DNA from 3 places in the Nocardia sp. CDC153 genome. Region 3 is predicted to be linked to each of the others. Evidence: riboswitches for the same ligand, from Rfam matches in the RefSeq annotation. Region 3 holds a riboswitch; each other region holds the start of a gene.
The links. Region 3 has a riboswitch for S-adenosylmethionine ahead of VMT65_RS36615 (rhodanese-like domain-containing protein). Riboswitches for the same ligand answer to the same signal wherever they lie in the genome.
Positions count from the first base shown of each region.

Region 1: it holds a riboswitch for S-adenosylmethionine, as region 3 does, so the genes downstream of both, VMT65_RS13640 (AfsA-related hotdog domain-containing protein) here and VMT65_RS36615 (rhodanese-like domain-containing protein) in region 3, are expected to answer to the same signal.
Region 2: it holds a riboswitch for S-adenosylmethionine, as region 3 does, so the genes downstream of both, VMT65_RS00045 (ABC transporter substrate-binding protein) here and VMT65_RS36615 (rhodanese-like domain-containing protein) in region 3, are expected to answer to the same signal.

Region 1 is NZ_JAYKYU010000002.1:1,084,294-1,094,113, reverse strand. It holds gene VMT65_RS13655 (LysR family transcriptional regulator) at 1-494, shown strand, start outside; gene VMT65_RS13650 (FMN-dependent NADH-azoreductase) at 600-1,226, shown strand; gene VMT65_RS13645 (MFS transporter) at 1,204-2,487, shown strand; SAM riboswitch class IV at 2,589-2,699, shown strand; gene VMT65_RS13640 (AfsA-related hotdog domain-containing protein) at 2,713-3,501, shown strand; gene VMT65_RS13635 (HAD family hydrolase) at 3,498-4,223, shown strand; gene VMT65_RS13630 (hypothetical protein) at 4,217-5,059, shown strand; gene VMT65_RS13625 (DoxX family protein) at 5,087-5,485, opposite strand; gene VMT65_RS13620 (hypothetical protein) at 5,629-6,291, shown strand; gene VMT65_RS13615 (hypothetical protein) at 6,361-7,011, shown strand; gene VMT65_RS13610 (NADP-dependent oxidoreductase) at 7,016-8,029, opposite strand; gene VMT65_RS13605 (TetR/AcrR family transcriptional regulator) at 8,059-8,757, opposite strand; gene VMT65_RS13600 (oxygenase MpaB family protein) at 8,870-9,820, shown strand, end outside.
Region 2 is NZ_JAYKYU010000001.1:2,275-12,094, forward strand. It holds gene VMT65_RS00015 (TerD family protein) at 1-245, shown strand, start outside; gene VMT65_RS00020 (YrdB family protein) at 387-734, shown strand; gene fusA (elongation factor G) at 987-3,020, shown strand; gene VMT65_RS00030 (SRPBCC family protein) at 3,168-3,602, shown strand; gene VMT65_RS00035 (MarR family winged helix-turn-helix transcriptional regulator) at 3,595-4,089, shown strand; gene VMT65_RS00040 (HAD family hydrolase) at 4,256-4,894, shown strand; SAM riboswitch class IV at 5,115-5,231, shown strand; gene VMT65_RS00045 (ABC transporter substrate-binding protein) at 5,303-6,466, shown strand; gene VMT65_RS00050 (ABC transporter permease) at 6,467-8,296, shown strand; gene VMT65_RS00055 (ABC transporter ATP-binding protein) at 8,283-9,155, shown strand; gene VMT65_RS00060 (ABC transporter ATP-binding protein) at 9,148-9,820, shown strand, end outside.
Region 3 is NZ_JAYKYU010000009.1:81,167-90,986, forward strand. It holds gene VMT65_RS36600 (amidohydrolase family protein) at 1-512, opposite strand, end outside; gene VMT65_RS36605 (FAD-dependent oxidoreductase) at 593-2,002, opposite strand; gene VMT65_RS36610 (Rv0361 family membrane protein) at 2,243-2,689, shown strand; SAM riboswitch class IV at 2,752-2,867, shown strand; gene VMT65_RS36615 (rhodanese-like domain-containing protein) at 2,882-3,304, shown strand; gene VMT65_RS36620 (O-succinylhomoserine sulfhydrylase) at 3,345-4,559, shown strand; gene VMT65_RS36625 (alpha/beta fold hydrolase) at 4,677-5,489, shown strand; gene VMT65_RS36630 (type 1 glutamine amidotransferase family protein) at 5,555-6,199, shown strand; gene VMT65_RS36635 (MarR family winged helix-turn-helix transcriptional regulator) at 6,196-6,657, shown strand; gene VMT65_RS36640 (HAD-IIA family hydrolase) at 6,671-7,429, opposite strand; gene fgd (glucose-6-phosphate dehydrogenase (coenzyme-F420)) at 7,726-8,733, shown strand; gene pta (phosphate acetyltransferase) at 9,040-9,820, shown strand, end outside.

The sequences.
Region 1 (9,820 bases), on a different contig from region 3:
TGATCGACGCCGGGGAAACCGATGTGGCCATCGGCCCCCGCCCGACCCGCTTCACGGGCGCTGTCGAGCTGATCGGTGTCGAGGAGATCGTGGCGGTACTCCCGCCGGGCCACCCCCTGGCCGAACGCAAGCTCATCACCTTCGAACAACTCCGAGACGAACCCCTGGTCCACTACCACCCCGACAACGGATTGGCCGCCTGGCTGGACGCCGAAGCCGCCCGCCACCAGGTGACGCTCACGGCTGCGGTCCGCACCCGCCAGGCCGGCACCGCCGCCCGCCTGGCCGCCGCCGGTCTCGGCGTGGCCCTCGTCCCCACCACGGCCCTCGGCGGCGGCGCGGTCCCACCGATCCGTCGCCTGCGACCGGGTGTCACCCGAGACCTGGTGTGCCTGACCGCGACTCCCGCCGACGTTCTGGTGCGCCGCTTCATCGCCGAGGTCGTCCGCCGTGGCGTCCCGGTCCCCGCCGCGGTCGCCACCGCACTCGAGTGAAGGCCCGGTCGGTGCCGGGGGCTTCGGATCAGCGCGCACAGAACCGTCGTGCGGGGCGGGTGCCGCTTGATAGACGTGGACATCGTTGTCTACGAAAGGGATTCGATGACCACCCTGTTGCATATCAATGCGTCGGCGCGCGGTGAGCGCAGTCAGTCGCGGGCGTTGGCTCGGACATTCATCGATGGGCTCGTCGCGAAGGATCCGGGGCTGACGGTCGACACCATCGATCTGTTCGACGCCGACCTGCCGGACTTCGGAACCCATGCGGCCGAGGCCAAGTTGGCATTGTTCACCGGGCGGGATCAGACACCCGAGCAGCTCGCGGCCTGGGAGCGGGCGCGGGTGGTGTTCGAGCGGTTCGCGGCGGCCGATCTGTACGTGATCAACCTGCCGATCTGGAATGCGGGCGTGCCGTACATCTTCAAGCAGTGGGTCGATATCGTGACCCAGCCGGGGTGGACGTTCACCTTCGATCCGCAGAGCGGGTATTCGGGGCTGCTCACCGACAAGCGGGCGGTCACGGTGTACACCAGCGGCGTACATCAGCCGGGTGTGCCGGTGCAGTTCGGCTCCGACTTCGCGACGCCGTTCGTCGAGGACTGGCTGAACTTCGTGGGCATCAAGGACATTGCCGAGATCCGGTTCGCGCCAACGGTATTGACCGAGAAGCCGGAGGCGGGATTCGCCGCGGCCCAGGAGCGTGCGCGTGAGCTCGCCGCCGACTACTGAGCCGGGCTCGGCTACCGAGCCGGGCTGGGCCCCGACCGGTCGGACCGTCGCGGCGGTCTGCGCGGTCGGCATCCTGGTGGTGGGCCAGCTCTACGTGGTGCTGCCGGTGCTGAATCGGCTTGCGGCGGACTGGGATACGTCCAAGTCGGCGGCCACCTGGACCACCACCGCCTTCGGGCTGGCCTACGGCGCGGGCTTCCTGGTGACCGGGCCGCTCTCGGACCGCTGGGGACGGCGGCCGGTGATCGTCGGCGGGTTGCTCGCCACAGTGGTGAGCTCCCTCCTGGTGGCGGCCGCCCCCGGACTCGTGACCGGCCTCTCGGCACGAATCCTGCAGGGCCTCACCGCCTCCTTCTTCGCCCCCGCCGCCTTCGCCTACCTCGCCGAACGCATTGCCCCCGACCGCAGAATCTTCGCCCTCACCTGCCTGACCAGCTCCTTCCTCGGCGCGGGCGTGGTGGCCCAGGTCCTGGCCCAACTCGTCGGCAATGCCTGGGGCTGGCACGCAATCTTCGTCGCCGGAGCAGTCGTGTTCGCCCTGTCGGCGGTGTTACTGCGCGTGGTTCTCCAGCCGCCGAATTCGGTAAGAGACGCGGCGGTCACAACCGAGGGTGGATTCGCGGATGTCGCGCGAACCGTGTTCGTGCCCTTCGTGATTCTGCTCCGGCAATCTCGCCTGGCTCTGTTGTATCTGAGTTGCCTGGCGATCTTGGGCTCGTTCGTCGGCATCTATACCGGTATCCAGCTCGCACCGCCGGACGGAGTGGGATCCGGCAATGCCGCCCTGCTCGCGCTGCGGGCCAGCGCGATTCCGGCCATGGTGGCGGTGCCGCTGCTCGCCGGACGATTGGGGGTGATCGCACCGGCGGCACGGTTGATCACCGCCCTGGCCGCAGCCGCCGCAGCGGCGGCGATCACCGCGGTCCCCCTGGGCGGCGTATGGGTCGCGATGTGGCTGTTCGTGTTCGTGACGGCCATCGCGGTCGCGGCACCGGCGGCGGTCCAGGCGATCGCGGCGCAGGCGGGCGAGGCACGGGGCACCGCCACCGCGCTCTACACCTTCGCCCTGTTCGTCGGGGCCAGTGCGGGACCACAGCTCGCCAATCTGGTTTCACGCCATGGCTATTCGGCGGTCGCGCTGACCATCGCGGCATTGGCGGCGCTGGGGGCGGCATTGGCCGTCGCCTCGACGCGAGTAGTTGTCCGGGAAGCCGCGACGGCACCGAGCGGGGTCGGCGTGGGGGAAGCCACCGCGGGTTAGATCGGCGGGCGGGGGACAGCGCTGTCCTCCGTGGGCGGGTTTCGATCGGGGTGGTTGAAACTATGGGTCAAAAATACTGGGGGACATAGGTTTTCGTGGACGGTCATGAGTTCCAGTGTCAAGCCCCGGCTGGCTGGGCGGCAACCCTCCACGACGGCGGGGTGCTCCGGGTGACGACCGGATGGTGGCGAGCGCCGCCATAAGCGTCTTGCTCTCGGAGGAAAAATGTCTGTAGCCCAGCTCGATTCGGTGTCCGTGCTCTCGGGGGAGGTGGCCGTCGGCGAGGTGCTGCTGGTGGCCGACCGCTTCCGCGGTATCGCCGAGGACGACCGGGCCTTCACGGTGTCGGGACTGGTCGCCGCCCTGCGCGGCGGCCGGTGGCGGGAGTCGGAGCGCGCGTTGACCGTTCATCTCGGGCAGGGGGTGACCCGCCACGACCTCGACTACCTCGAGCACGTGGCGCGGGTGCACGCCCCGGCCGGGCTGCACGTGCGCGGCGCGGTCGACGAACCGGCACCCCGCCACCAGGTACACAAGTATCAGAATTCGAATGTGCTGCTGGCCAATCTGATTCGCGAGTCCGAGACCGAGTTCCGGGCGGATCTGCGCATTCACGGCGACAACGAACTGCTGCTCGACCACCAGACCGGCGAACACGTGCAGGGCATCGTCATCGTGGAGGCGGTGCGCCAGCTGTTCCTGGGCGCGTTCGAGCTGGAGTACGGCCGCCGCTGGCCCGAACAGCACTTCTACATCGTCTGGAACAGCATCGAATTGGAGTTCAAGTCCTTCCTGTTCCCGCTGCCCGCCACCCTGCACGCGGTGCTCACCCCGATCGCCATCGAGGACCCGGCCAAGCTGGAGTTCGCCATCGACGTCGACGTGCGCCAGCTCGACCGCAGCGTGGCCACCACCCGCATCACCTACGCGGCCCTGCCCAATGAGCGCATCTCGCAGATCGAACGCCACAAGGCCGCCAAGGCGATCGCCGCCTACCTGGGCGCGGTGGCATGAGCGCGACAGCGGGTGCGGCGTTCTTCGACGTCGACGAAACCCTCATCACCGTCAAGAGCATGTTCGCCTTCCAGCGCTTCTGGCTGGCCGAGAACGGCGACGACGGCAGCGAATACGCGCGCCTCAGCGACGAGATCAAGCGACAGGCCGCGTCCGGAACACCCCGCGAGGAGGTGAACCGGCAGTACTACCGGGCCTATCGAGGCGTGCGTGCCGACGCCTTGGCCGCCGCCGGCCGCCGCTGGTTCGCCGAGTTCTCCGCGAGCGGTGCCGTCTACTACACCGACGCGGTGGAAGCGCTGCGCGCACACCAGAATTCGGGTGACACCACGGTCCTGCTGTCGGGCTCGTTCGCCGCGGCGATCGCCCCGGTCGCCGATGCGCTGGGTGCCGATCACCTCATCGCCACCACCCCGGTGGTCGACGCGGCGGGCGTGCTGACCGGCGAGGTCCATCACCCCATGATCGGCACCGCCAAGGCGAGCGCGGTCACCGATTTCCTGCGCGAGCACGGCATCGCCCGCGAAAACAGCTACGGCTACGGCGATCACGCCAGCGATTTGCCGTTCCTGCGGGCCGTCGCACACCCCGGCTTCCGCGGCGACGACGCGGTGCTGTCGGCGCACGGCCACGGCTGGATCCACTTCTCCGACCGGGTCGGCGCGTCCGTCGACGATCCCGGCCGCCTTCTCTCCGATCAGGAAGCGCTCTCCGTATGGTGACCCGAAGCTACGAACTGACCCCGACCACCCAGGGCCCGCTGTACCCGCCGAGCGAAGTCCTCGACGCCGACGGCAATTTCATTGTGGTCGGCTTCCTCACCGAGCCCGACGCGGACGGCGGCATCACCCGCCGCTGGGGGCGGGCCATTGTCGCCGCTGATACGCCGGTGCCGAAATTCGGCGAGCTGGCCGCCTACACGATCGTGCGCGAGCTGGGCGAGGACCTCTCGGAGGAGGATGCCGCGAGCGTCCTGCACACCCTGCCGCTGCCCTTGCCCGCCAACAACTATCCGATGGTCTTCGCCCCCGACCAGCGTCCCGACGCCGACACGGTGACCCGGCCCAGCTACCCGTTCCACGAGACGCCGATCCCGGACTTCCGCCCGCAGGACGGCCGCAAACTCACCGAGCCGGTGATCCTGGGCGCGTGGCTCGAGGCGCGCGGCACCCTCGAGGTCACCGTCGACGACGAGGCGCGATCGGGGGAGTTCCGTTTCGAGTTCACCGGCCTCATCCCGGATTCGCTCTACACCGTGATGTCCCTGCGCGCCAAGGACTTGGACCCCGACGCTCCCACGCGCCCCGGCCCCCTGGGCGTCCCGAACGTCTTCACAACCGATGAGAACGGAACCGCCACCTACCGCGCGGTCCTGCCCAACCCCTTCCCGGATCCGGCGCTGCCCGGCGCGAACCGCATCATCAGCGTGGTCGTGCTGTGGCAGAGCTATCAGCAGAACTACGGTGGCGCGATAGGCCATTTCGGCCTGGGCGGTGATATTCACGCCCAGCTCAAACTGCCGACCCCGGTCTTCGACGAGTTCGTGACCCGGGACTGACACCCGGGATCATTGGACTCGATGGGATCACCGTGCGGCGCGATAGACCTTCCGCGCGGTGATCACCATGGGAATCTGCATCGGGAGCCGCAGCAGGGCACCGACTTTGAGCGCCATCGGCCTGTCGCTGTTCCACCAGTCGTAGGCCATCTGCAGATTGCCGGGGAACACGGCGAGGAAGATGACCGCGGCCAGGCGTGCGCCCAGGCCGCGGGTGCGGGGGAGCAGCAGCAGGGTGCCCGCGGTCAATTCCGCCGCGCCCGAAACCTGGGTGTAGGTACGGGGTTTGCCGGGCAGCTGGGGTGGTATGAGCGCATCGAAAGGCTTGGGGGCGATGAAATGCAAGCTGCCCACACCCAGCAGCAGGCCCGCGAGGGCCAGCGCGCGGGTACGGACTCCGGAGGTGCCGGGCGAATCTGCTGCCATTGCTGCAGCATAACCGGTCGGTCTGTATTGTCCGGTCGGTCACCGATTCCCGCGTTTCCCTCCGGTGTGTCGTCGTCGCGAGTAGCCGATCGCCAAGGGGTAACGCACAATTAGGCTGCTGTCCGGCTCGAGCAGGGGAAGTTATGAAGGCGCACAAAGGGCTTGCGATGGCCCTGTTGGTCGTGGGTTTGATCGCTGGTTGCTCGAAGGAGGAGGCGAAGCATCCGTCCAACGCACCGGCCCAAGCGGTTCCGCAGCCAGCGCCCAAGGAGAAGGAAGGCACCATACCGGTCGGTCCTGGCCCGCAGGGTGTCTACACCGTCCAGGCCCAGCCCGCGCCCGGCAGCTGCCACTACCGCAAGACCTCCGACGGGCAGCCGCTGCCCGATCCCAACTGCACACCGGGCGCGACGAATCCCAAAGTGACAGCGTCGAATCTGGCCGACACCATCTGTAAGTCGGGTTATACGGAGTCGATTCGGCCCAATAGCTCGATCACCAATCCCGAGAAGGCCGCCAATATCAAGTCCTACGACTACACCGGCGACCCGCGCGATGCCGAGTACGACCACCTCATCTCCCTGGAGCTGGGCGGCGATCCGAATGATCCGCGCAATATCTGGGTCGAACCCCCGTCACCGGATCACAAGGCGGGCAACGGGCCGAACAACCCCAAGGACGGCGTCGAATCCCGGCTGCACAGCCTCGTCTGTAGCGGCAAGGTAGCACTGGTCGACGCGCAGGTGGCCATCGCCACCGACTGGACCACCGCCTTGGCGAAGGTCGGCCATCCCAACGGCAACTGATTGCCGCCCGGCCGCGATCTGGGCGCGAAATCGCCGGTGGAGCCGTGTTGACGGGCCTACCATCGAACGATGTCAGCGCCGCAGGACGGCTCGACGATGATCGAGGGCCGGGTCGTGCACAAGGTCAGCAATGCTCTGAAGATCACCTTCAGCAACGGTCCCGGTGATCCGCTAGCGGTCGGCGTGCAGGGCGCGGGAAATGGCCTGGGAGCCAAGACCGCCATCCTGTTCGGCTTCAAGAACGGCGGCACCGGCAAACACCGCATCACCTATGCCGACGGTTCGATCGTCTGGGTGGAATCGCGCGATTCCGCCCCCACGGTCCTCAGCCGCGGGGACGGCACCGCCATCGGCACCATTCAGCGTGCCGACACCTCCACGGCCGTGGGCTCCACGGCGGGAACGCTTTTCCACTTCGTCCCCGATCCCGAGGAGTCCAAGACTCCCGAACTGTTCCGCCTGGTGGTCCTGGACCGGATGGGCGTGGAGACCGGTCGCCTCGACGTCATCCGCAGGGTCGGCGGCTGGGCCCGCATGGTGAGCGACCTCTACGACGACACCTTCTGGTGGGATCGTGCGGGACAGCCGCTCCCCATCCCGATCCTGGGCACGCGCCTGTGGCTGAAACACCCGCTCGACCAGGTGGAGCGGGACGTGCTGCTCGGCGTGTGCGTGGACATCACCCTCGGTCTGCGGCCCTACATCAAGGCCATGAAATAGGCGCTCAGTCAGCGACTTTGATCACGAGCTTCCCGAGATTCCTTCCGGTGAGCAGCCCCTGGAACGCCTCGACGGCATGGTCCAGGCCCTCGACCACATCCTCGAGGTAGGCGAGCTTGCCCTCCGCGATCCATTGCGCCGCAGCCGGAACGAACTCTGCGGCCTGGTCCCAGAACTCGGTGACGATGAAGCCGCGCACGGTCAGGCTCCGGCGCAGAATGGCCGACATGAGCAGCGGCAGCCGGTCGGGCCCGGGCGGCAGGTCGGTGTTGTTGTAGTTGGCGATCAAGCCGCACACCGGAACTCGCGCGAATTGATTGAGCCGCGGCAGCACCGCGTCGAAGACCGCTCCGCCCACATTCTCGAAGTAGACGTCGATCCCGTCCGGGGTGGCGGCGGCCAACTGCTCGGCGAAGTCCGGTGCGCGATGGTCGATGGCCGCGTCGAACCCGAACCGTTCGCGCAGCAACGCCACCTTCTCCGGCCCGCCCGCGATGCCCACCGCCCGCGCGCCCTTGATCTTCGCGACCTGGCCGACGGTCGCGCCGACCGGTCCCGTGGCGGCCGCGACCACGACGGTTTCCCCCGGCTGCGGCCGACCGATATTGATCAGACCCGTGTAGGCGGTCAACCCCGGCATGCCCAGCACACCCAGCGCCGTGGTAATCGGCGCGACATCCGGGTCCAGCTTGCGCAGCGCCTTCACGTTCTCCACCGAATGCGTCTGCCAGCCGGCTTGGCCGAGCACGATATCGCCGGGACGCACCGCGGGATCGGTGGATTCCAGCACCCGCGACACCGTCCCGCCGACCATGGTCCCGTTCACCTCGACCGGCGGCGCGTACGAGGGCGCATCACTCATCCGCCCCCGCATATAGGGGTCCAGCGAGAGATACAACGTCTGCAACAGGGCCTCGCCGGGCTTCGGCCCGTCCAACTCGACCGTCTCGGTGCGGAAGTTCTCCTGCTGCGGCATGCCGACCGGCCGCGAGGCCAGCACGATACGGGTGGATTTCATCCCCTCATTCTGCCCATTGTTGCCCAGGCTCACGACCGTTCCGCTCGCCAAGTGTCGAAACTGGTCATGATGTGATGGCGGACCGTGGGCCAGTCCGGGACCAGGGCGGTGGCGGCGGGGACCGAGGCGGTGAGCAGGACGCCCGCGATGGTGATGACGGTGATCCGCATCCAGTCGCGGGCACCGGGGCGGTCGGCGAGCTCGCCGAGGACGCCCCGGGCGACGCCGAAGACCGTTTCCTCGAGGTGCTGGACGAGATGGGCGACGGTGGACGACATTTCGGGGTCGGTGCGGGCGGCGGCGAGGAATTCGAAGCCGACGCTGACCGGTGCCACCTGCGCCAGGGTCCACAGCTCGTCGACCAGGACGGCGACCCGCTCGCGCTCGGATCCGGCTGTGGTGGAGTAGGTTTCGATGACCGCCTGGGCGGTGATGTCGGCGACCCGGCGAATCGCGGCGTCGAGGAGTTCGGCGCGCGTGGGGTAGTAGTGCTGGACCGCGCCCTGGCTGACCCCGGCGCGCTCGGCCACCCCGCGCGTGGTCGTGGCGGCGTGGCCGTTCTCGATGAGGCTGGCGATGGTGGCGTCCAGGATGGCCAGCCGGGTGTCCTCCCGCTGCTCGGCCCGGCTGCGACCGGGTTTCGCTTCGGGCTTGGCCTTGGGTGCTTCGGGCTTGGCCTTGGGTGCTTCGGACTTGTCGCGCTTGCTATTTCCCGTCGTGACCGGCACTCGCCCACGATACCGGTTGCGCAACGAACAAGTCGGCCGACTTGTCAAGTCGTTCGACTGATCAATACGCTTGTGCGACAGCCGATATGGAATCACGAAGAGGTGATCGGCCATGGCAGCACAGGACATCCGGATCTGGCGACGCGGTCCCGCCCCCACTCCCGCGGGCCTCGGCGAGCAGGCCGATCACGGCTATTTCGGGCCCGGCTCACAAGTCTGGCGGGTGCTGCTGCACCCGGTGGTCACGCCCTTCCTGGCCCCGGTGACGGCGCTGCTGGAGGTGCCGCACATCGGCATGCAGGCGGTCCTGCTCGACCACGATCCGCTCGCGGTCACCGGGCGCGCACAGCGCCGCATGAGCCCGATCATGGCGGTCCGCCGTGCCCAGCGCACCGTCGGCGTTCCGGTGCCGATCATCCTGGGCGACAAGGCTTCCGCCGATCGGATCGCCGCTCATCTGCGCCGTTATCACCGGTCCATGACCGGGACGGTGCCCGGGACCGGCGAGCCCTACGCCGCCCAGGGGCCCGAGTTGGTGCTGTTCGCGCACGTGACGATCATGCAGGCGGCCCTGCTGATCTACGAGAGCTTCGCCTACGAGGGTGGACGCCGCCCGGCCCGCCTGGCACCGGCCGATCGTGACCGATTCTGGTTGGAGGCCAAGCAATTCGGCGTCCTCATGGGCGCGAATCCCGACGAGATCCCGACCACCTGTCGGGAAGTCGCCGACTACTACGCCGGTATCGCGCACCGCTACGGCGTCATCGAATCCTTCGGTCCCGACCTGGCCGTCGCACCCACCCTGGCGCTGATCCGCGGCTTCGCCCTCACCCAACTCCCCGAACTGGCCCCACTGCTGCTGTCCGCGGTGCTGACGCCGCAGCTGATGGCCACGCTCCCGCGTCCGGCCCGCCGCAACCTCGGCATCCCGGCCGCGCTGGACCCGCTCCTGAACCTCTCCCTGAGCTTGACCCGTCCGGCCATGCGCGCCTTCACCATTCGGCGTTTCGCCGATGCCGTCGAACGGCGCATCAGCGGCCCGGATGCGGTGGCGCTGTCCGCG
Region 2 (9,820 bases), on a different contig from region 3:
AGCCGGAGTTCAATGCCGTGGAGAACAACCGGGTTTCGGCGACCGCGCTGGCCCGGGCGGTGGTCGACCGGCGGTATCTGACGGTCGGTTACCTCGCGGGTCTGCTGGCCGACGACGTAACCCTCTGGGACGGGCAGACTTTCGAGCAGCCGGTGACGTTCATCGGCATGGAGCGGCCGGAGGGCCTGCCCGCGGGCTCGCGGGTGTTCACCCCCGAAAACCTGGGTGACCTGATCCCGGAGTGACTGCTACCGTGATGCGCGGTGAGGCCATGGAAGCGCTTCCTTCTAATTCTTTTGGGTAGATATCCAGTGCTTCCGCTCTCCTCACCACCCAACGAGAGCACTGCTCTTGACTCGGTGCAGTGATGCGGTGAGAATCGAATTATGATCGCCACGGCCTGGTCGGCCACCAATCTCACCCTCGCCTTCGTCTTCGAACTCGTGGCCGTCGGCGCGCTGGCCTACTGGGGTTTCCGCACCGGCCGCAGCCGGGTGGCGAAGGTCCTGCTGGGCCTTGGCATGGCCGTTGCGGCGATTGTGCTCTGGGGCCTGTTCGCCGCACCGCAGGCGAGCTACTCCCTCCCCGTCGCGGCGGTGGCCACCAAGGTCGCCGTCTTCGGCGGCGCGTCCGCCGGGCTGTGGCAGCTCGGCCACCGCGCGGCCGCGGTCGTCTTCCCGCTGCTGGTGGTGGCCAATCTCGCCGTGATCCATTTCGGGCATCTGTCGCTGTGAGCGCCATTGCGCCGCGCGGAAATTCACGCGACACCGCCGGTGTTGCACTGTTAGCTTCAATCACACTCTCGAGCAGGAAGGGCCGGTCATGCGCAATCGTCGCACCACCGTCGTCGCCCGTCCGCGCTTCGAGGTGATCCTGGTGTCTTCGCCGGCTCGGTGCCGGCTGCGCGGCCGGTACTGAGTCGACCCCTGGACCTCTGACGTTCAGGGGAATCGCGCTGTTCTATTCAAGATCAGCACGAAGGACCTATGACCGTGCGTACCAATGTCTCTCGACACAACCTTGCCATCGTTCGCAACCTCGGAATTCTCGCGCACGTCGATGCCGGGAAGACCACGGTGACCGAACGCATGCTGTTCCTCACCGGTATCACCCACAAGCGCGGCGAGGTGCACGACGGCACCACCGTCACCGATTTCGATCCGCAGGAGCGGGATCGGGGCATCACCATTTTCGCGGCGGCCGTGAGCTGCGTGTGGAACGAGCACCGGCTGACCGTCATCGATACCCCGGGGCATGTCGACTTCTCCGATGAGGTCGAGCGGTCCCTGCGCGTATTGGACGGTGCCGTAGCCGTTTTCGACGCTGTCGCGGGTGTGGAGCCGCAGAGCGAATCCGTCTGGCGGCGGGCCGACCGCTACGGCGTGCCCCGCATCGCGTTCGTCAACAAGATGGATCGCGCCGGGGCCGATCTGCCGGCCGCCGTCGCCTCGATTCGCGAACGGCTGCATCCGGTTCCGCTGCTCGTGCAGCTGCCGGTGTACTCCGGGGACGCCTTCACCGGCGTGGTCGACCTGGTCCGGCTGGCGGCGCTGCACTGGGATGGCGGCGTGGTCGAAGGCCCGGTGCCGGAGCACCTCGCGGACGCGGTCGAGCGCTCGCGCCGCGAGCTGGAAGAGGCGGTGGCGGAACGGAATTCGGCGGCACTGGAGGAGTTCGTCGAGCACTCCGGGCTGTCCGCCGAGACCTTGACCGCGGCGCTGCGCGAGCTCACGCTCTCCGGCGAGGTGGTTCCGGTGCTGTGCGGCGCGGCCTACCGCGATATCGGTATCGAGCCGCTGCTGGATGCCGTCGTCGCCTACCTGCCGTCGCCGCTGGATCGGCCCGCGGTCGGCGCCGGGGACGACAGCCGTGCCGCGGATCCGTCGGAACCGCTTGCGGCACTGGCGTTCAAGGTGCACGCCACACCGACCGGGCGGCTCACCTTCGTGCGCGTCTACTCGGGCGTCCTCGCCAAGGGCGACACCGTGCTCGACGCGGGCGGCGGCCGTCGCGAGCGGATCGCGCGCATCCTGCGGGTGCAGGCCGACCGTCACGAGGAGGTGGGTTCCGCGATCGCGGGCGATATCGTCGCGCTGGTCGGGCCGAAGGCCGTTCGTGTCGGCGCGACCCTGTGCGCGCCGGACGCGCCGGTCCAGCTGGAGCCGCCGACGCCGACCGAGCCGGTGATGTCGGTGGCCATCGAGGCGAAGTCCGGCGCCGACACCGAGAAGCTGGCCGTGGCCCTGGCCCGGCTCGTGGACGAGGATCCGTCCCTGTCGGTGCGGACCGATCCCGAGACCGGGCAGACGCTGCTGGCCGGTCTGGGCGAGCTGCATCTCGAGGTCGTGGTGGAGAAGTTGCGCCGCGAGCGCGGGCTGAGCGTATTGGTCGGGCGGCCGCAGGTGGCCTACCGCGAGACCGTGGTGCGCGGCGTGCGGGGCCTGGTGTATCGGCACGTCAAGCAGGACGGCGGGGCCGGGCAGTGGGCGCACATCGTGCTCGATGTGCAGCCGCTGCGCGAATCCGAGGCCGGGGCAACCGGTTTCGAGTTCGAGTCGACGGTGGTCGGCGGCCGGGTGCCCGCGGAGTTCGTGCGCGCGGTGGCGGCCGGGTGCCGCGACGCCCTGGCCGAGGGGCCGCTCGCGGGCCATCCGGTCACCGGCGTGCGGGTCACCCTCACCGACGGTGCGACGCATTCGAAGGATTCGTCGGAGCTGGCCTTCCGCACCGCTGGACGGCTCGGCATGCGGGAGGCCTTGCGCGCCAGTGCCATGGCGGTGCTCGAGCCGCTGGTGGAGTTGACCGCCACCGTGCCCGAGGATCATGTCGGCGCTGTGCTGGGTGATCTCGCGGCCCGGCGCGGGCGAGTCACGGGTTCGCTGACCCGTACCGGCACCGTGGTGCTCACCGCCACGGTTCCACTGGCCGAATTGTTCGGTTACGCAACCCGTTTGCGCAGCCGGACGCAGGGTCGGGGCACGTTCACGACGCGCCCGCTCGGTTACGCGCCCGCTCCGTAGCGGCGGGTCGGATCGGGTTCGGTGGGGTGATGGATCGCTGTCCCTCCACCGGACCCGCCATCTCCATCGGCGATTTCACCAAAGGGGGTTGATTGTTGTCGCGACTACGGTTACTGTTGTCGCAACAACAGAAGTTCTCATCAGGAGATGACAGCGATGATGTACTCGTTCACCGAATCGGCCGTGATCAAGGGCGATGTCGACAAGATCTGGGCGGTCGCCACCGATGTGGCCCGCTGGTCCGAATGGGACCCGCACGAGGAGAAGTCCCGCATCGACGGTGAATTCGCGGCCGGGACCAAGGGGTGGGTCAAGCCGAAGGGCGCGCCCGCCGGGCCGTTTACCATCGTGGCGGTGGAACCGGGCCATTCGTGGACCAGCGAGGCGGGCATTCCGTTCGGAAAACTGCGCGGCCACCGCACCTACGAGGCGCTCGGCGACGGCACGGTGCGGGTGGCGGAGAATGTCGAGGTCCACGGGATCTTCGGGCCGTTGTTCAAGCTGGTCTGGGAGAAGGCCATGCGGGCGGACATGCCGCTGACCTTCGCGGCACTGGAACAGGAGGCAATGCGGCGTGGCTGAATCGCCGGGCGAACCGCGGGAACTATCCGAGCCGGAGGGCATGCGCCGGGTCGGCGTCCCGCGGGGGCCGCTCATGAGCCCGGGCTTCTGGCTGCATCACGCGGCGCTGGAATGGCGGACGCGGCTGGAGCGCAATCTGCGTCCGCTCGGGCTGACCCCCACCCAGTTCAATCTGCTGGCCTCCGCCGGTTGGCTGAGTCGCCAGGGTGAACTGCCCACCCAGCAGCAGGTCGCCGACATGTCCGGCGCCGACCGGATGATGGCCTCCAAGGTGATTCGCGGCCTGGAGGAGCGCGGGCTGCTCGCGCGCCGCGCCGACCCCGCTGACGCCCGCGCCCTGCGCATCGAACTCGAGCCCGCCGGACGGGAACTGGTGAGCAAGGCGGTACAGATCGCGGTGGACACCGACGCCGAGATCTTCGGCCCCGACGGCGATCTCCTCCGCGAACAGCTGAAACCCATTGCCGCGCACCGACTGCCAAACTGAGTCCGCGCCGAGCCCGGTGCCCCCGGCGCTCGGTCCTCGACCAGAATGGCGCGGACGGCAACCTGCGACATTGCGGTGGTCATACCGATTGGCCTGACTGAGCTAGAGCGGTGCGCGGCGACGAGGCTCGGTGCGGACGGGCCGATGTACACCGTAGGGTCGGAGCGTGGCTATCGATCATGCGACTGCGGCGGACGGCGGACTCATTGTCGGGTTCGACCTGGATATGACGTTGATCGATTCGCGGCCGGGCATCGCGGCCGTGTGGGATGCGGTGGCGGCGCGGACCGGGGTGGCAATCGACTCGGAGCTGGTGGTTTCGCGGCTCGGGCCACCGCTGGCGCACGAGGCCGCGCAGTGGTTTCCGGAGCACGAGGTGCCGGGGATCGTGGCCATGTATCGGGAGTTCTATCCGGAGCTGGCGGTGGAGGCGGCCGCGCATTTGCCCGGTGTGGTGGAGGCGCTCGCGGCGGTGCACGCGGCGGGTGGGCGAGTGTTGGTGATCACGGCCAAGAATGGGCCGCACGCGCAGCTACATCTCGATCACCTTGGCTTGGAGGTTGACGAGCTGGTCGGTGGGGCTTGGGCCGAGGAGAAGGGCGAGGTGCTGCGGGAGCGTGGGGCCGCCATTTACGTCGGCGACCATCTCGGGGATGTGCGCGCGGCCAAGGTGGCCGACGCGGTGTCGGTGGCGGTGACCACCGGGCCGTACTCAGCGGAAGAACTCTCGGCCGCCGGGGCCGATGTGGTGCTCGGCGACCTCACCGAGTTCCCGGCCTGGCTCGCCGCCCACCTCGAGCCCTAGCGCCGAATCTCACGCGTTAGCGTCGAGCTCGCGCACTAGCGTCCAGCTCGCGCTCCAGCGGCGACCCCGCGCACTGGCGTCGCGGCGTCGGTGTGGCGACGACGGCGGGGTAACCGGGTGCCCGGCAAGGGGTTTCCTCGCCCGGTCGACGGCCTTCGTTGGCATCAGGGTGATTCGAATGCTGTCGGGGTGGGGCGGCTCGCGGCTACTTTTGCCGCACGGTCACGAGTATCAGCATGTTCGAGCCCCGGCTCGCTGATCGGCAACCCTCGCTTAGCGGTGGGGTGCCCCGGGTGACGACCAGGCGGTGCCGTCGCGGGTATCGCAAGCGCTATTCGATCGCGGGTGGCAGCGCGGTCGCGTCCCCATGCCCGGCTGGCGAGTCGGTGCGCGAGTGTAGAGGTAACAATGAGCAGGATCTGGTCCCGGAAGCGTGTTGTCGGCCGGGTGGCGGTGGGTGTCGCGGCTGCGGCTCTGGTGGCGGGGCTGGTGTCGGCCTGCTCCAACGATTCCACCGGAAGCGGCTCGGACACGGTCTATTTCGGCGTTTCGGGGCCGAAGACGGGCGGTTCGGCCGAGTACGGGCGGCTCTGGCAGCAGGGCTTCGACCTGGCGCTGGACGAGATCAACGCCAATGGCGGGATCAATGGCAAGAAGGTCGCGCTGAAGTGGGAGGACTCCCAGTCCGACCCCAAGCAGACGGTGCCGATCGCGACGAAATTCGTTGGCGACCAGTCCATCATCGCCGAGCTGGGCGACTTCTCCTCACCCGCCTCCATCGCCGCCTCGCCGGTCTACAACCGCGGCAAGCTGGTGCAGTACGGATTCACCAACTCCTCGGTGGATTTCACCAAGGGCGGCGACTACTCGTGGAGCCCCTCCATCACCCTGGACGTGTTCCAGGAGCGCAATGCCGAATGGGTGCAGTCCAAGGCCAAGAAGGTCTCGGTGGTGTACCTCGAAACCGACTGGGGCAAGCAGGCTTTCAAGTTCTTCGAGCAGTTCGCCAAGGAGAAGGGCATCGAGATCGCCTACTCCTCCTCGATCCTGCCGGATTCGCAGGACTTCCGCCCGGTGCTGATCAAGGGCCGCGACGCCAACCCGGACGCGTTCGTGCACCTGGGCTACGGCCCGGACGGCGCGCTGGTGGTCAAGCAGCTGCGTGACGTCGGGTTCAACGGCCAGTTCTTCGGTGGCCAGAACACCCCGCAGTTCATCGAGCTGGCGGGCAAGGCGGCCGAGGGCGACATCGTGAACGGCGTGTTCACCCCGTCGGATCCGAGCCCGAAGATCCAGAGCTTCGTCACCAAGTTCAGGGCCAAGTTCAACACCGATCCCGGCGACTTCAACGTCTACGCCTACGACGCGCTGAACGTGCTGGTGAAGGCCGCGAAGTACGGCGGCGCGACCCGCGACGGCGTGCTGAAGGGCCTGCGTGAGATCAAGGATTTCGACGGAATCGGCCTGGGCACCTTCGCCTTCGATCAGCAGACGCGGCGGCCGAGCGGGGTGAAGCCGATCGAGCTGATCCTGCAGAACGGCAAGTTCCTGCCGGTCGGAAGCAATAAGTAGATGTTCGACACGCTCATCGCGGGTCTGGTCCACGGCAATGCGTACGCGCTCATCGCCGTGGGCATCACCCTGATCTTCGGGGTCAGCAATGTCATCAATTTCGCGCACGGCGCGATCTTCGCCTTCGGCTCGGTGCTGGGCTGGTGGCTGATCGCCCAGCACGGGGTGCCGTGGTGGGCCGCGCTGCTGGTGGTGGTGGCGGTGACCGCGCTGGTCGGCGTGGCCATCGACGTGCTGGCGGTGCGGCCGCTGCGCCGGGCTCCGGCCATCGCGGCCCTGCTGGCCACGGTGGCGGTGGGGCTGATCATCGAGAACGTGGTCGCCCTGGTGTTCGGACCGGATACCCGACCGTTCCCACAGGTGCTGTCCACCAACAATATTCGGGTCGGCGGGGTGCGGCTGGGCACCTCGGACGTGGTCATGTTCGCCATCACCCTCACGGTGATGGCCGGGCTGTGGGCGTTCCTGCGCTACAGCCGCCACGGGCTGGCGATTCGCGCCACCGCGCAGGATCCCGACGCCGCCGCCCAGATGGGCATCGGTGTGGGCCGGGTGCAGTCGCTGGCCTTCGCCATCGCGTCCGGATTGGGCGGGCTGGCGGGCATTTTCGTCGGCCTGTACAACTCCAACATCTCACCGACCAGCGGCAGCATCGTCGGCATGACCGGCTTCGTGGCCGCCACCATCGGCGGGCTGGGCTCGATTCCGGGCGCGGTCCTCGGCGGTTTCGTACTGGGACTGGTGGAGGCGTTCGGCATCTATTGGTTCGGGGACGGCTACCGCGACCTCATCACCTTCGGGCTGCTGGTGCTCTTCCTGGTGCTGCGGCCCGGCGGCCTGCTGGCCCGCCCGCCCGCCATCGAATCCGAGCCCATGACCGGCACCTTCCTGTCCGCGGGCCGGGAGTGGCCGGTGCGCTGGTGGCACGCGCTGCTCGCGTTCGGCCTTGCGGCGGTGGTGATTCCGTCGGTCGCCAATGACTACAGCATTTCGGTGGGCACCCAGATCCTGGCCTACGCCATCATCGCGGTCTCCATGACGCTGGTCGCCGGATCGGCGGGGCAGCTGGCCATCGGGCAGGCCGGGCCGATCGCCATCGGCGCGTACACCTCGGCGGTGCTGACGGTCTCGCACGGCTGGGCGTTCCTGCCCGCGATTCTGGTCGCGGGCCTGGTCGCGGCGGTGGCCTCGTCGGTGCTGGCCGCCCCGCTGTGGCGGTTGGGCGGTCACTACGTGGCCATCGCCACCCTGGGCATCGGCATCGTGATCGTGGCGATCATTCGCAACTGGGAGTCGGTGACGCGCGGCAGCTACGGCATCTTCGGGATTCCCGCGCCGAAGCTGTTCGGCTACGAATTCACCACGCACACAGATATTTTCCGGCTGGAGCTGGTGGTGCTGGCCATTGTGCTGGCGGTGATCATCGGGGTGCAGCGGTCGCGGCTGGGCACCGCCATCCGGGCCATCGGGGCCGACGAGGTGGCGGCGCGCTCGGCGGGTGTGCCGGTGCGCGATTACAAGGCGCTGGCCTTCGCGCTCGCGGCGTTCTTCTCCGGCATCGGCGGGGCGCTGCTGGCCCACCAGTACTCCTATATCGACCCGACCGTGTTCAACCTGCCGATGTCACTGCTGGTGGTGACCATTCTGGTGCTGGGCGGCACCGCCTCGCCCTACGGCGCGGTGCTCGGCGCGGTCGTCTTGATCGGGGTGCCGGAGGCGCTGCGACTCGCGCCCTCGTGGCGAATCGTGTTGTACGGCTTGGTGTTGCTGTTGGTGGTGCGGTTCCGGCCGCAGGGGATTCTGGTGAGGAGGGATCGTGTCGCAGTCTGATACCGGTGCGGTGCTGACGGTCACCGGTCTGCGCCGCGCCTTCGGCGGCGTCCAGGCGGTGGACGGGGTCGAATTCTCCATCGCACCTGGCGAATTCGTGTCGATCATTGGGCCGAACGGGTCCGGGAAGTCGACGACGGTCAATCTGATCTCCGGTGTGCTGAAGCCGGACGCCGGGGAAGTTCTGGTGCACGGCAAGCGGATTCGTCCCGGCCGACCCGAGGCGGCGGCCGCGGCGGGTATCGCGCGCACCTTCCAGAACGGCCGGGTATTCGGCAATATGACCGTGCGCGAGAACGTCGACGTGGGCCTGCAGACCACACTGCGTGCCACCCGGCCCTTGCGTTCGATCGCGAATATCCCGGTGCTGCGGTGGGTTTCGCTGCTCGCCGAATTGGCCGTGGCCCTGGTGCCCACGCCCGCGGCGCGCGCCGAGCGCCGCGAGTCGGCGACTCGGATCGACGCGCAACTGGCCCGGTTCTCCGAGCGTCTCGGACCCCGCGCCGATCACCCCACCTACACGCTGTCCTACGCCAATCGCCGTCGCACCGAGATCGCCCGCGCGCTCGCGCTGGAACCCGATCTGCTGCTACTCGACGAACCGGCCGCGGGCATGAACCAGACCGAGACCGCCGAAATCGGCCGGCAGCTGGCCGAATTGAAGGCGCAGGGCCAGACCGTGCTGCTGGTCGAGCACAAGATGGACCTGGTCCACGACCTCTCGGACCGGGTGCTGGTGCTCGACGAGGGCCGCGTCATCGCCGCGGGCACCCCCGACGAGGTGCTCGAGAACCCGCGCGTCATCGAGGCGTACCTGGGGCGCAGCCGAGTGGCGGGGAAGGCGGCCATCGATGTCTGAGGTATTCGACGAGAACGCCACGCCGATCCTCGAATTCGACAAGGTCGTGGTGCACTACGGGGCGTCCCGCGCCTTGGACGAAGTCTCGCTCGAGGTCCGCCCCGGCGAGATCGTGTCGCTGCTCGGCGGCAATGCCTCCGGCAAGTCGACCACCATGAAAACCGCGCTGGGACTGCTGAAGCCATCCGCGGGCGCGGTCAAGATCGACGGCGTCGACGTGAGTGCCACGCCCGCCTCGGCGCGCATCCGGGCCGGGCTCGCCTCGGTGCCGGAGGCCCGGCGCGTCTTCGGGTCCATGACCGTCGAGGAGAACCTGTTCGTCGGCGGCTACATTCGCAAGGAGCGCCGCGCGGTGCTGGCCGCGCGGGCCGCCGAATTGTTCGAGCACTTCCCGCGGCTGGCGCAGCGCCGGACCCAGCGGGCGGGCACGCTGTCGGGCGGTGAGCAGCAGATGCTGGCGTTCGCGCGGGCACTGATGAGCAAGCCGCGGCTCATCTGCATGGACGAGCCCACCATGGGATTGTCGCCGCTGTTCGTGGACCGGGTGCTGGACGAGATCGCCCGCCTCAATCGGGAACTGGGCCTGGCCATCCTGATCGTGGAGCAGCAGGCGGAACTGGCCCTGAGCATCGCGCACACCGCGAACGTGCTGCGCACCGGACGGA
Region 3 (9,820 bases):
CGGTCGACCAGGTTGAGCAGGTAGGGCAGGCATTCGTCGGACATGCCCAGGTGGTCGATGGACAGCTTGGGCAGCTTGGTGATGACCGGTTCGAGCGAGCCCAGCATGGATCCGTCGATGTACAGCTCCACATGCCAACCGGCCAGTTCATAGGCGCGCAGGGCCAGCATGGTCAGCCCGACGATATCGCCGCCCGCCCGCTTGAGATTGAACCGGATCGCGCGGACCCCGGCCCGGTTCAACTCGATGATCTGCTTGTCGGAGGCGTCGACGGGCAGCATGGTGACGCCCACCCAGCCCTCGCCGAGCGCCGCCAACGCCGCCATGAGATAGCTCTGATCGGTGCCCTGGAACGACCCGCTGACCACCGCACCACCGTCGATATCGAAGCGGGACATGCGCTTGCGATAGTCGGCGATGGTGTACGGGTCGGGCAGGTAGCCCTCGTTCTCCGACAGCGGGAACCGCGGGTCGAAGATGTGGAGATGGGCATCGAACACGTTGATCAGCATGCCTCAGAACGGTGACAAGTGTGGACAACCTTGTCCGGCAAGCGGATTCGCGCTGGTCAGGACCTGGTGTCCGGTACTGGTCAGGACACCTTGTCGGGCTCGGAGGCGGCGAGCATCTCCTCGCGCTCGACGACCTTGACCCGCTCGCGGCCCTGCGGCTCGCCCAGGGCGCGCTCGTGCGCGTCGAGGCGGTACCAGCCGGCCCAGGTGGTGAACGGGATGCCCTTGCCCTCGAGGAACTCGGTGACGGCCTCGGGTTCCGGCTTGGGGGCCGGGACGAAATCGGCGGCGTCGTCGAGCAGGCAGGCGATGGTCTCGTTGGCGTCGCCCTTGGTGTGGCCGATGAGGCCGACCGGGCCGCGTTTGATCCAGCCGGTCACGTAGGTGGCGGGCGCGTAGCGGTCCTTGCCGTCGGCGTTCTCGTCGACCAGCACGCGTCCGGCCTCGTTGGGGACGGTGCCGGCCTGGTCGTCGAAGGGCAGGGCCGGGATGTTCTGCGACAGGTAGCCGACCGCGCGGTACACGGCCTGGATGTCCCAGTCCTTGAATTCGCCGGTGCCCTTGCAGTTTCCGGTGCCGTCGAGCTGGGTGCGCTCGGTGCGCAGGCCCACGACCTTGCCGTTCTCGTCACCGAGGATTTCGGCGGGGTTCTCGAAGAAGTGCAGGAACAGCTTGTGCGGGCGGTTGCCGACGTCGCGAATGGCCCACTGCTCCAACGTATTGCAGATCATGTCGACCTGCTTGGAGTGGCGGCGGGCGGCCTCGGAGCCCTCGTCGTAGTCGATGTCCTCGGGATCGACGATGACCTCGATGGTGGGGGAGTGGTCGAGTTCGCGCAGCTCGAGCGGCGTGAACTTGGCCTGGGCCGGGCCGCGGCGGCCGAACACGTGCACCTCGACGGCCTTGTTGGCCTTCAGCCCCTCGTAGACGTTCGGCGGGATCTCGGTGGGCAGCAGTTCGTCACCGGTCTTGGCCAGCACGCGCGCCACGTCCAGGGCGACATTGCCGACGCCGAGCACGGCGACCTTCTCCGCATCGAGGGGCCAGGTGCGCGGCACATCGGGGTGGCCGTCGTACCAGGACACGAAGTCCGCGGCGCCGTAGGAGCCGTCGAGGTCGATGCCCGGAACGCCCAGGGCGCGGTCGGCATTGGCGCCGGTGGAGAAGATGACCGCGTCGTAGAACTGGCGCAGGTCCTCGAGGGTGATGTCGGTGCCGTAGTCGATATTGCCGAGCAGGCGGACCTGGTCCTTGTCGAGCACCTTGTGCAGGGCGGTGATGATGCCCTTGATGCGCGGGTGATCGGGCGCGACGCCGTAGCGGATCAGGCCGAACGGCGCGGGCATGCGCTCGTAGAGGTCGATGCTCACCCCGTCGAACCCGGCGGGGGCATCGGACTTCATCAAGGCGTCGGCGGCATAGATACCGGCCGGGCCCGCGCCCACGATCGCAATGCGTAGCGGGCGGGTCGCTGCACTCTGTTCGGTCATTCTTCCGCGCACCCTTTGGGTCGAAACTAACTTGCCGTCAAAACTTAGCCGTCGTTCTTAGCTTAGGCTAAGTTGACGCCCTGGCCTCGGCGACCTTCGTTGGCCCCCGACGCTGCAGCGTTGCTGCGTGGTCTTGCTATTCCCGCACCGGAGCGGAAATTCTGCTGATTCTATCGATGGCGCACGGGCGCCCCCGCGCGCGGGCGGGGAAACTGCGGGAACGCCAGGCATGATCTACCCATGAGCGATGCCGAGGAGACAGTCGAGGAGACGTCGATTCCGATCGAGCAGAACGAGACCCGCAGCATGTGGCCGTTTCTGCTCGCGGCGGGTGTCATCGCGGCGGTGATCCTGGGCATCGTGATCGCGACGCTGATCTCGCCGGTTGAGAAGAATGTCACAGATCGCGATCGCCTCTCGGTCGCCGCGGGCGAGTTCATCAAGTCCCGTAACGACACCGGCAAGTTCGTTCCGGCCGTGGCCTGCAAGGGATTCGACGAGAACAACTCCCCGCTGAAGATCGCGGGCACGAGCGGCACGGGCATCACCTTCGATCGGCTCGACGATCCGGTGGTCGACGGTGACAAGGCCACCGCCCAGGTCACCTTCAGCGTGGACGGTGCGCAGTCGACCTCGACTTGGCATTTCACCAAGGAGAATTCCCGGTGGTTGGTCTGCGGTTCGTGACAAGGTCCGAAGACCGACCGGGGGTTTGACACAACACCGGTTTTTTCGGCACTCTCATCCCAGGTCATGAGTACCAGCGCCAAGCCCCGGCTGGCTGGTCGGCAACCCTCCTCCGCGGTGGGGTGCTCCGGGTGACGACCTGGCCACGCATCGAGCAGCGATGCGGCAAGTGCGGATTCACAGGAGGTACAGGTGAGCTACGCGGGTGACATCACGCCGAAGCAGGCATGGGAGTTGTTGCGCGACAATCCGGATGCGGTGCTGGTGGACGTGCGCACCGAGGCGGAATGGCGATTCGTCGGTGTGCCCGACACCAGCGAGATCGGCCGCCCGACCGCGCTGATCGAATGGGTGGACGCCACCGGCACGCCCAACCCGCGGTTCGTGGACCAGTTGAAGCAGGCGCTCGCCGACCGGAACCCGGATTCGCAGGCCCCGGTCCTGTTCATCTGCCGCTCGGGTCAGCGCTCCATCGGCGCGGCCACCGCGGCCACCACCGTCGGCATCACGCCGTCGTTCAATGTGGTCGACGGTTTCGAGGGCGCGCTGGACGGCCAGGGCCATCGCGGTGCCACCGGTTGGCGGGCCGACGGCCTGCCGTGGCGGCAGTCGTGATTTCGCCCAGCTCCCCCAGCTCCTCCGAAGGGAACCAGTCATGATCACCGGTGGCTCTTTCGACAAGCCGCTGCCCGAGGGCGTCGGCCCCGCCACCCAGGCCGTGCGCGGCGGCACCCGCCGCTCCGGCTTCGACGAGACCTCCGAGGCGCTGTTCCTCAATTCGGGTTTCGTCTACGAGAGCGCCGAGGCGGCCGAGGCGTCGTTCACCGGCGATATCGAGCATTTCGTCTACTCCCGCTACGGCAATCCGACGGTCGCCATGTTCGAGGAGCGGCTGCGCCTGATCGACGGCGCGGAGGCCTGTTTCGCGACCGCGTCGGGCATGTCGGCGGTGTTCACCGCGCTGGGCGCGCTGCTCGCCGCGGGCGATCGACTGGTGGCGGCGCGCAGCCTGTTCGGCTCCTGCTTCGTGGTGGCCAATGAGATCCTGCCGCGCTGGGGCGTGGAGACCGTCTTCGTCGACGGCGAGGATCTGGACCAGTGGGAAAAGGCGCTGTCGGTGCCCACCCAGGCCGTCTTCTTCGAGACCCCCTCGAATCCGATGCAGACCCTCACCGATGTGCGCGCGGTCTCCGATCTCGCTCACGCGGCGGGCGCGAAGGTGGTGCTGGACAACGTCTTCGCCACCCCGCTGCTGCAGCGCGGCTTCGACCTGGGCGCGGACATCACCGTCTACTCGGGCACCAAGCACATCGACGGCCAGGGCCGCGTGCTCGGCGGCGCGATCCTGGGCCCGCAGGACTACATCGACGGTCCGGTGAAGAACCTGATGCGCCACACCGGTCCGGCGCTGAGCCCGTTCAATGCCTGGACGCTGCTCAAGGGTCTCGAGACCATGCCGCTGCGGCTGCGCCAGTCGGTGGACTCCGCCCTGAAGATCGCCCAGTTCCTCGAGAACCATCCGGCGGTGGCCTGGGTGAAGTACCCGTTCCTGTCCTCGCACCCGCAGTACGAGCTGGCCAAGCGCCAGATGTCCGGCGGCGGCACGGTAATCACCTTCGAGCTGAAGGCCGCCGAGAACGAGGCCAAGAAGCGGGCCTTCGAGGTGCTCAACCGCTTGCGCATCATCGACATCTCCAACAACCTCGGTGACGCGAAGACCCTCATCACCCACCCGGCCACCACGACGCACCGCGCCATGGGCCCGGAAGGCCGTGCGGCCGTGGGCATTACGGACGGCGTCGTGCGCATCTCGATCGGCCTCGAGGATGTCGAAGATCTGCTGAACGATCTGGATCACGCGCTGAGCTGATCCGTCGATCGTTCGAAAAGGGCCGGAACCCACTGGATTCCGGCCCTTTTTCCATGTCAGGGGAGACGTCAGGACGGTGTCAGGCCGATATCAGGCCACCCGCCGAAAGTTGTCGGCATGACGAAGAACAACAGCTCCTCCGCTTCCTCCGCTTCCTCCTCCACCACCTGGACCGGCATGATTCCGGTCGACGACACCGCCCTGTTCTGCACCGATACCGGCGGCGACGGCATCCCGGTGATCTACCTCAACGGCCAGTTCGCCACCCAGGGCTACTGGAAGCATGTCATCGCCGAGCTCGGTGACGGCTTCCGCCACATCACCTTCGACGAGCGGGCGCGCGGCAAGAAGTCGCTGAAGTCCGCCGACTACTCCTTCGAGGCGTGCGTCCGCGATGTGGACGCCGTGCTCGCCGCCCGGGGCGTCGAGAAGGCCATCGTGATCGGCTGGTCGTACGGCGCGCTGGTTGCCGCGAACTGGGCGAACCGCAACCCCGACCGGGCCATCGGTGCGGTGCTGGTCGACGGTGCGATGCCGCATGACTGGCTGGACGACGCCATGGAGGCGCGCATCCGCAAGCTGTTCAAGCGGCTCGCCCCGATCACCGCGCTGCTGCGCCCGACGGGCCTGACCCCGAAGCTGACCGCCGCGCAGCAGGCCGAGAGCAATATCGAGCTGGGCAAGCTGTCGCGGGCCGCGGTCCTGGGACCGGTCCTGGACAACATCGCGGTGCCCACCCGGTTCGTGCTCGCCTCGGGCTCGTCGTTGGGCAGCCACGGTGACGAGCAGGAGGTGATCCGCGCCTCGGTCGCCGGTGCGTGCGAACGCAATCCCCACATCGCGATCAGTGCGAAGGTCGCCAGCAACCACGATCACATTCTGCGCAAGGACTTCAAGGCCGTGGCCGACGCGGTCCGCGAGGTCGCTTGATGGGAGAACCGGAGCAGACCGAATCATTGACAGTATGCTGTCAAATATGACAGCATACTGTCATGATGAGAACAGTCCACATGGCCGTGTACGACACCTTCTCGGACTGGGAGGTCGGATATGCGACGGCCCACATCAATCGCGAACTGTGGCACCGGGATCCGGGGAACTGGCGGGTGAAGACGGTGGCGCTCACCGCCGATCCGGTCACCTCGATGGGTGGCATGCGAGTCGTGCCGGACCTGGTGCTCGAGGACCTGAAGCCCGCCGACAGTGCCATGCTCATACTCCCCGGATTGGGCACCGAATTCGATCCGGACAGTCCGATCACGGCGTTCGCCCGTGAGGCCCGGGAGTTCCTCGCCGCCGGTGTCCCGGTCGCCGCCATCTGCGGTGCGACCTTCGGCCTGGCGAAGGAGGGGCTGCTCGACGAGCGGCCGCACACCAGCAACGACCCGGGATACCTTGGCTACTCCGGATATTCGGGGGGCGAGCACTACGTCACGTCGGCGACCGCGGTCACCGATGGGGACCTGATCACGGCGACCGGCACCCGTCCGGTGGACTTCGCCCGCGAGATCTTCGCTCGCCTCGACATTTTCGAGCCGCACGTGCTCGAGGCCTGGTACAAGCTGTACGGAAACAATGACCCCGCCGGGTTCTACGCGCTCTACGAGTACGAGCAGCAGCGGGCGGTGAAAACCCGATGACGCGCACCGAACAGCAGCTCTTCGCCACCGCGGCGGTCACGTCGTTCAAGCTGAACGGTCAATTCCTCGCCATCGCGGAGGAATTGGCCAAGCCCGCCGGAATCACCGTGGCCTGGTGGCAGGTGCTGGGCGCGGTGGTGCACGGGCCGCTGCCGGTCGCGGGCATCGCGCGCGAGATGGGCATCACCCGGCAGAGCGTGCAACGCGTCGCGGATCTGCTGGTGGACAAGGGATTTGCCGAATACCGCCCGAATCCGGCGCATCGGCGCGCCAAGCTGGTGGCGATCACCGAGGGCGGTCACGACGCGGTGCGACGGATCGATCCGCAGCACGCGGCCATGGCGAAACGCCTGACGGCGCAACTGGGTAAGGAAAAGCTGGCCCGCATCGTGGACGCGCTCACCGACCTGTCGGTCGCCCTCGAAGCGCTCGAGGGCGACGCTACGGACGCGGCGTGACCGGTCTTTTCGACTAGGCCGAGAACGGGTCCTTGGTCTTGCCGACCAGGGCCGCCACCGACGGCAGGATGGTGGTCGGGCGGTACGGGAACTGTTCGACCAGAGCCGGGGTGGAGATGCCGGTGGTCACGAGGATGGTGCGCATGCCCGCCTCGAGCCCCGCGATCACATCGGTGTCCATGCGGTCGCCGATCATGACCGTGGACTGCGAGTGCGCGCCGATGCGGCGCAGTGCCGAGCGCATCATCAGCGGGTTGGGCTTGCCGACGTAGTACGGCTCCTTGCCGGTGGCCCGGGTGATCAGCGCCGCGACCGAGCCGGTGGCCGGGAGAATGCCCTCGCGCGAGGGTCCGGTGGCGTCGGGATTGGTGGCGATGAAGCGCGCGCCCGCCGCGACGAGCCGGATGGCGGTGGTGATGGCTTCGAAAGAGTAGGTGCGGGTTTCGCCCAGCACCACGTAGTCCGGATCGGAATCGGTGAGGATGTAACCGATTTCGTGCAGCGCGGTGGTGAGGCCGGACTCGCCGACCACGTAGGCGGTGCCGCCCGGGCGCTGCTCGTTCAGGAAGGTCGCGGTGGCCAGCGCGGAGGTCCAGATGGCCTCGACCGGGATCTCCAGGCCGGTGTGCTTGAGCCGGGCCTGCAGATCGCGCGCGGTGTAGATCGAATTGTTGGTGAGCACCAGGAACGGGATGTCGTTGTCGCGCAGTTCGGCGAGGAACTGATCGGCCCCGGGCACCAGGTGGTTCTCGTGCACGAGGACGCCGTCCATGTCGGTCAGGTAGGAGAGGATCGGATCTGCGCTCGAGTTGGTCACGCGCACATTCTCCGCTATCCCCGGACCGGGCGCTCATATATTCCTGCTCTTGCTGACCGTCCGACCGGTCTCATCCCTGGAATACCGTTCCCCGACCCGGGGTTCGACGTCTTGGGTGTGACCCCTGCCGCACCGCTTTCCGCCGCTGACTAGGGTGCGAGGTAAGTCCGTTTGCGGCGCGCGCGTCGCAGGCGACCGGCGGGAGGTTGGCCCGCACAACCCAAGCGCAGCAAGGCGACAGGAGTGCCCAGGTGAAGGACCTCAAGCTCGGTTACAAGGCATCCGCGGAACAGTTCGGCCCGCGCGAACTGGTGGAGCTGGCGGTGGAGGCGGAGGCGCACGGCCTCGACTCCGCGACCGTCTCCGACCATTTCCAGCCCTGGCGGCACAATGGCGGTCACGCCCCGTTCTCGCTGGCCTTCCTGGCCGCGGTGGGCGAGCGCACCAGCCGCATTCAGCTCGGCACCTCGGTGCTGACCCCGACCTTCCGCTACAACCCCGCGGTCATCGCGCAGGCCTTCGCCACCATGGGCTGCCTGTACCCGGGCCGCATCATGCTCGGCGTCGGCTCCGGCGAGGCGCTCAATGAGATCGCCACCGGCTACACCGGCGAATGGCCCGAATTCAAGGAGCGTTTCGCGCGGCTGCGCGAGTCGGTGGATCTGATGCGCGCCCTGTGGACGGGCGAGCGCACCGATTTCGACGGCCAGTACTACAAGACCGTCGGCGCCTCCATCTACGACGTGTCCAAGGGCGGCATCCCGGTCTACATCGCCGCGGGTGGTCCGCTGGTGGCCCGCTACGCCGGTCGCGCCGGTGACGGTTTCATCTGCACCTCGGGCAAGGGCATGGACCTCTACACCGAGAAGCTCATGCCCGCCGTCGAGGAGGGCGCGGCCAAGGCCGGGCGCACCCTCGACGACATCGACCGGATGATCGAGATCAAGATCTCCTACGACACCGATCCCGTTCTGGCGCTGGAGAACACCCGCTTCTGGGCCCCGCTGTCGCTGACCGCCGAGCAGAAGCACTCCATCACCGACCCGATCGAGATGGAGGCCGCGGCCGACGCGCTGCCGATCGAGCAGATCGCCAAGCGCTGGATCGTGGCCAGCGATCCCGACCAGGCCGTCGAGCAGATCAAGCCGTACCTGGACGCGGGCCTGAACCACCTGGTCTTCCACGCCCCCGGGCACGACCAGAAGCGCTTCCTGGACCTGTTCCAGCGCGATCTGGCCCCGCGTCTGCGCGCGCTCTGACGCGTCGCGTCCCATTCGACTCTGACGGGACCTGCGTCACACCTCATCGAGCGGCACATCGGGACGGACATCCCTTGCGAAGTCCGGTCCCGGTGTGCCGCTCGTTGGCTGAAAAGTGGTGCCGGACCGGGACATATGTCATGTGATTGCGGTCTCGCGCCGATGGGTTCGGGTATGGGCGGTCGCGGAAACCCCAGCTCGGACGGGCCTTGACCAACTAATAGCAACTGTGCATCAGTCGGACCGAATGTCGTGTTGCCAGGCAGCAGCGGAAATCGGCCCATATCGGTCGGTAGTCTTCTGCTCATGGCTGCCACACCGGTTTCCAGTGTCTACATCGCGTCCCCCGAGGGCGACACCGGCAAGTCGACGGTGGCGCTCGGCGTCCTGCAGGCCCTCGCCGCGACCACACCGCGCGTAGGCGTGTTCCGACCCATCACCCGGTCCGCGAACGGACGCGACTACATCCTCGAGCTGCTGCTCGAGCACTCCACCTCCGATGTCGACTACGACCAGGCCATCGGCGTCACCTACGAACAGGTGCACGAGGACCCGGACGCGGCGATCAGCGAGATCGTGATGCGCTATCACGCGGTCGCCAAGCAGTGCGACGCCGTGCTCATCATCGGCTCCGACTACACCGATGTCGCCAGCCCCAGCGAACTGCGCTACAACGCCCGCATCGCCGTGAACCTCGGTGCGCCCGTGCTGCTCGTGGTGCGCGGAATCGGCCGCACCCCAGACGAATTGGGTCAGCTGGTGGAGCTGTGCCGCGGCGAGCTGGTGGCCGAGCACGCCAAGCTGGTGGCCGTGGTCGCCAACCGCTGCGAGCCCGCCCAGCTCGAGGCCGACGACGCCGTGCTGAAAAAGGTTGCGGCCGTGCCGTCCTGGGCGCTGCCGGAGGTGCCGCTGCTGCAGGCCCCCACCATGGAGGAGCTGCGCGAGGCCATCGGCGGCGAACTCTACAGCGGCGACCCGGAACTCATGCAGCGCGAGGCCCTCGAGGTGATCGTCGGCGGCATGACCGCCGAACACATTCTGGAGCGGCTCACCGACGGCGTCGCCGTCATCACCCCCGGCGACCGCT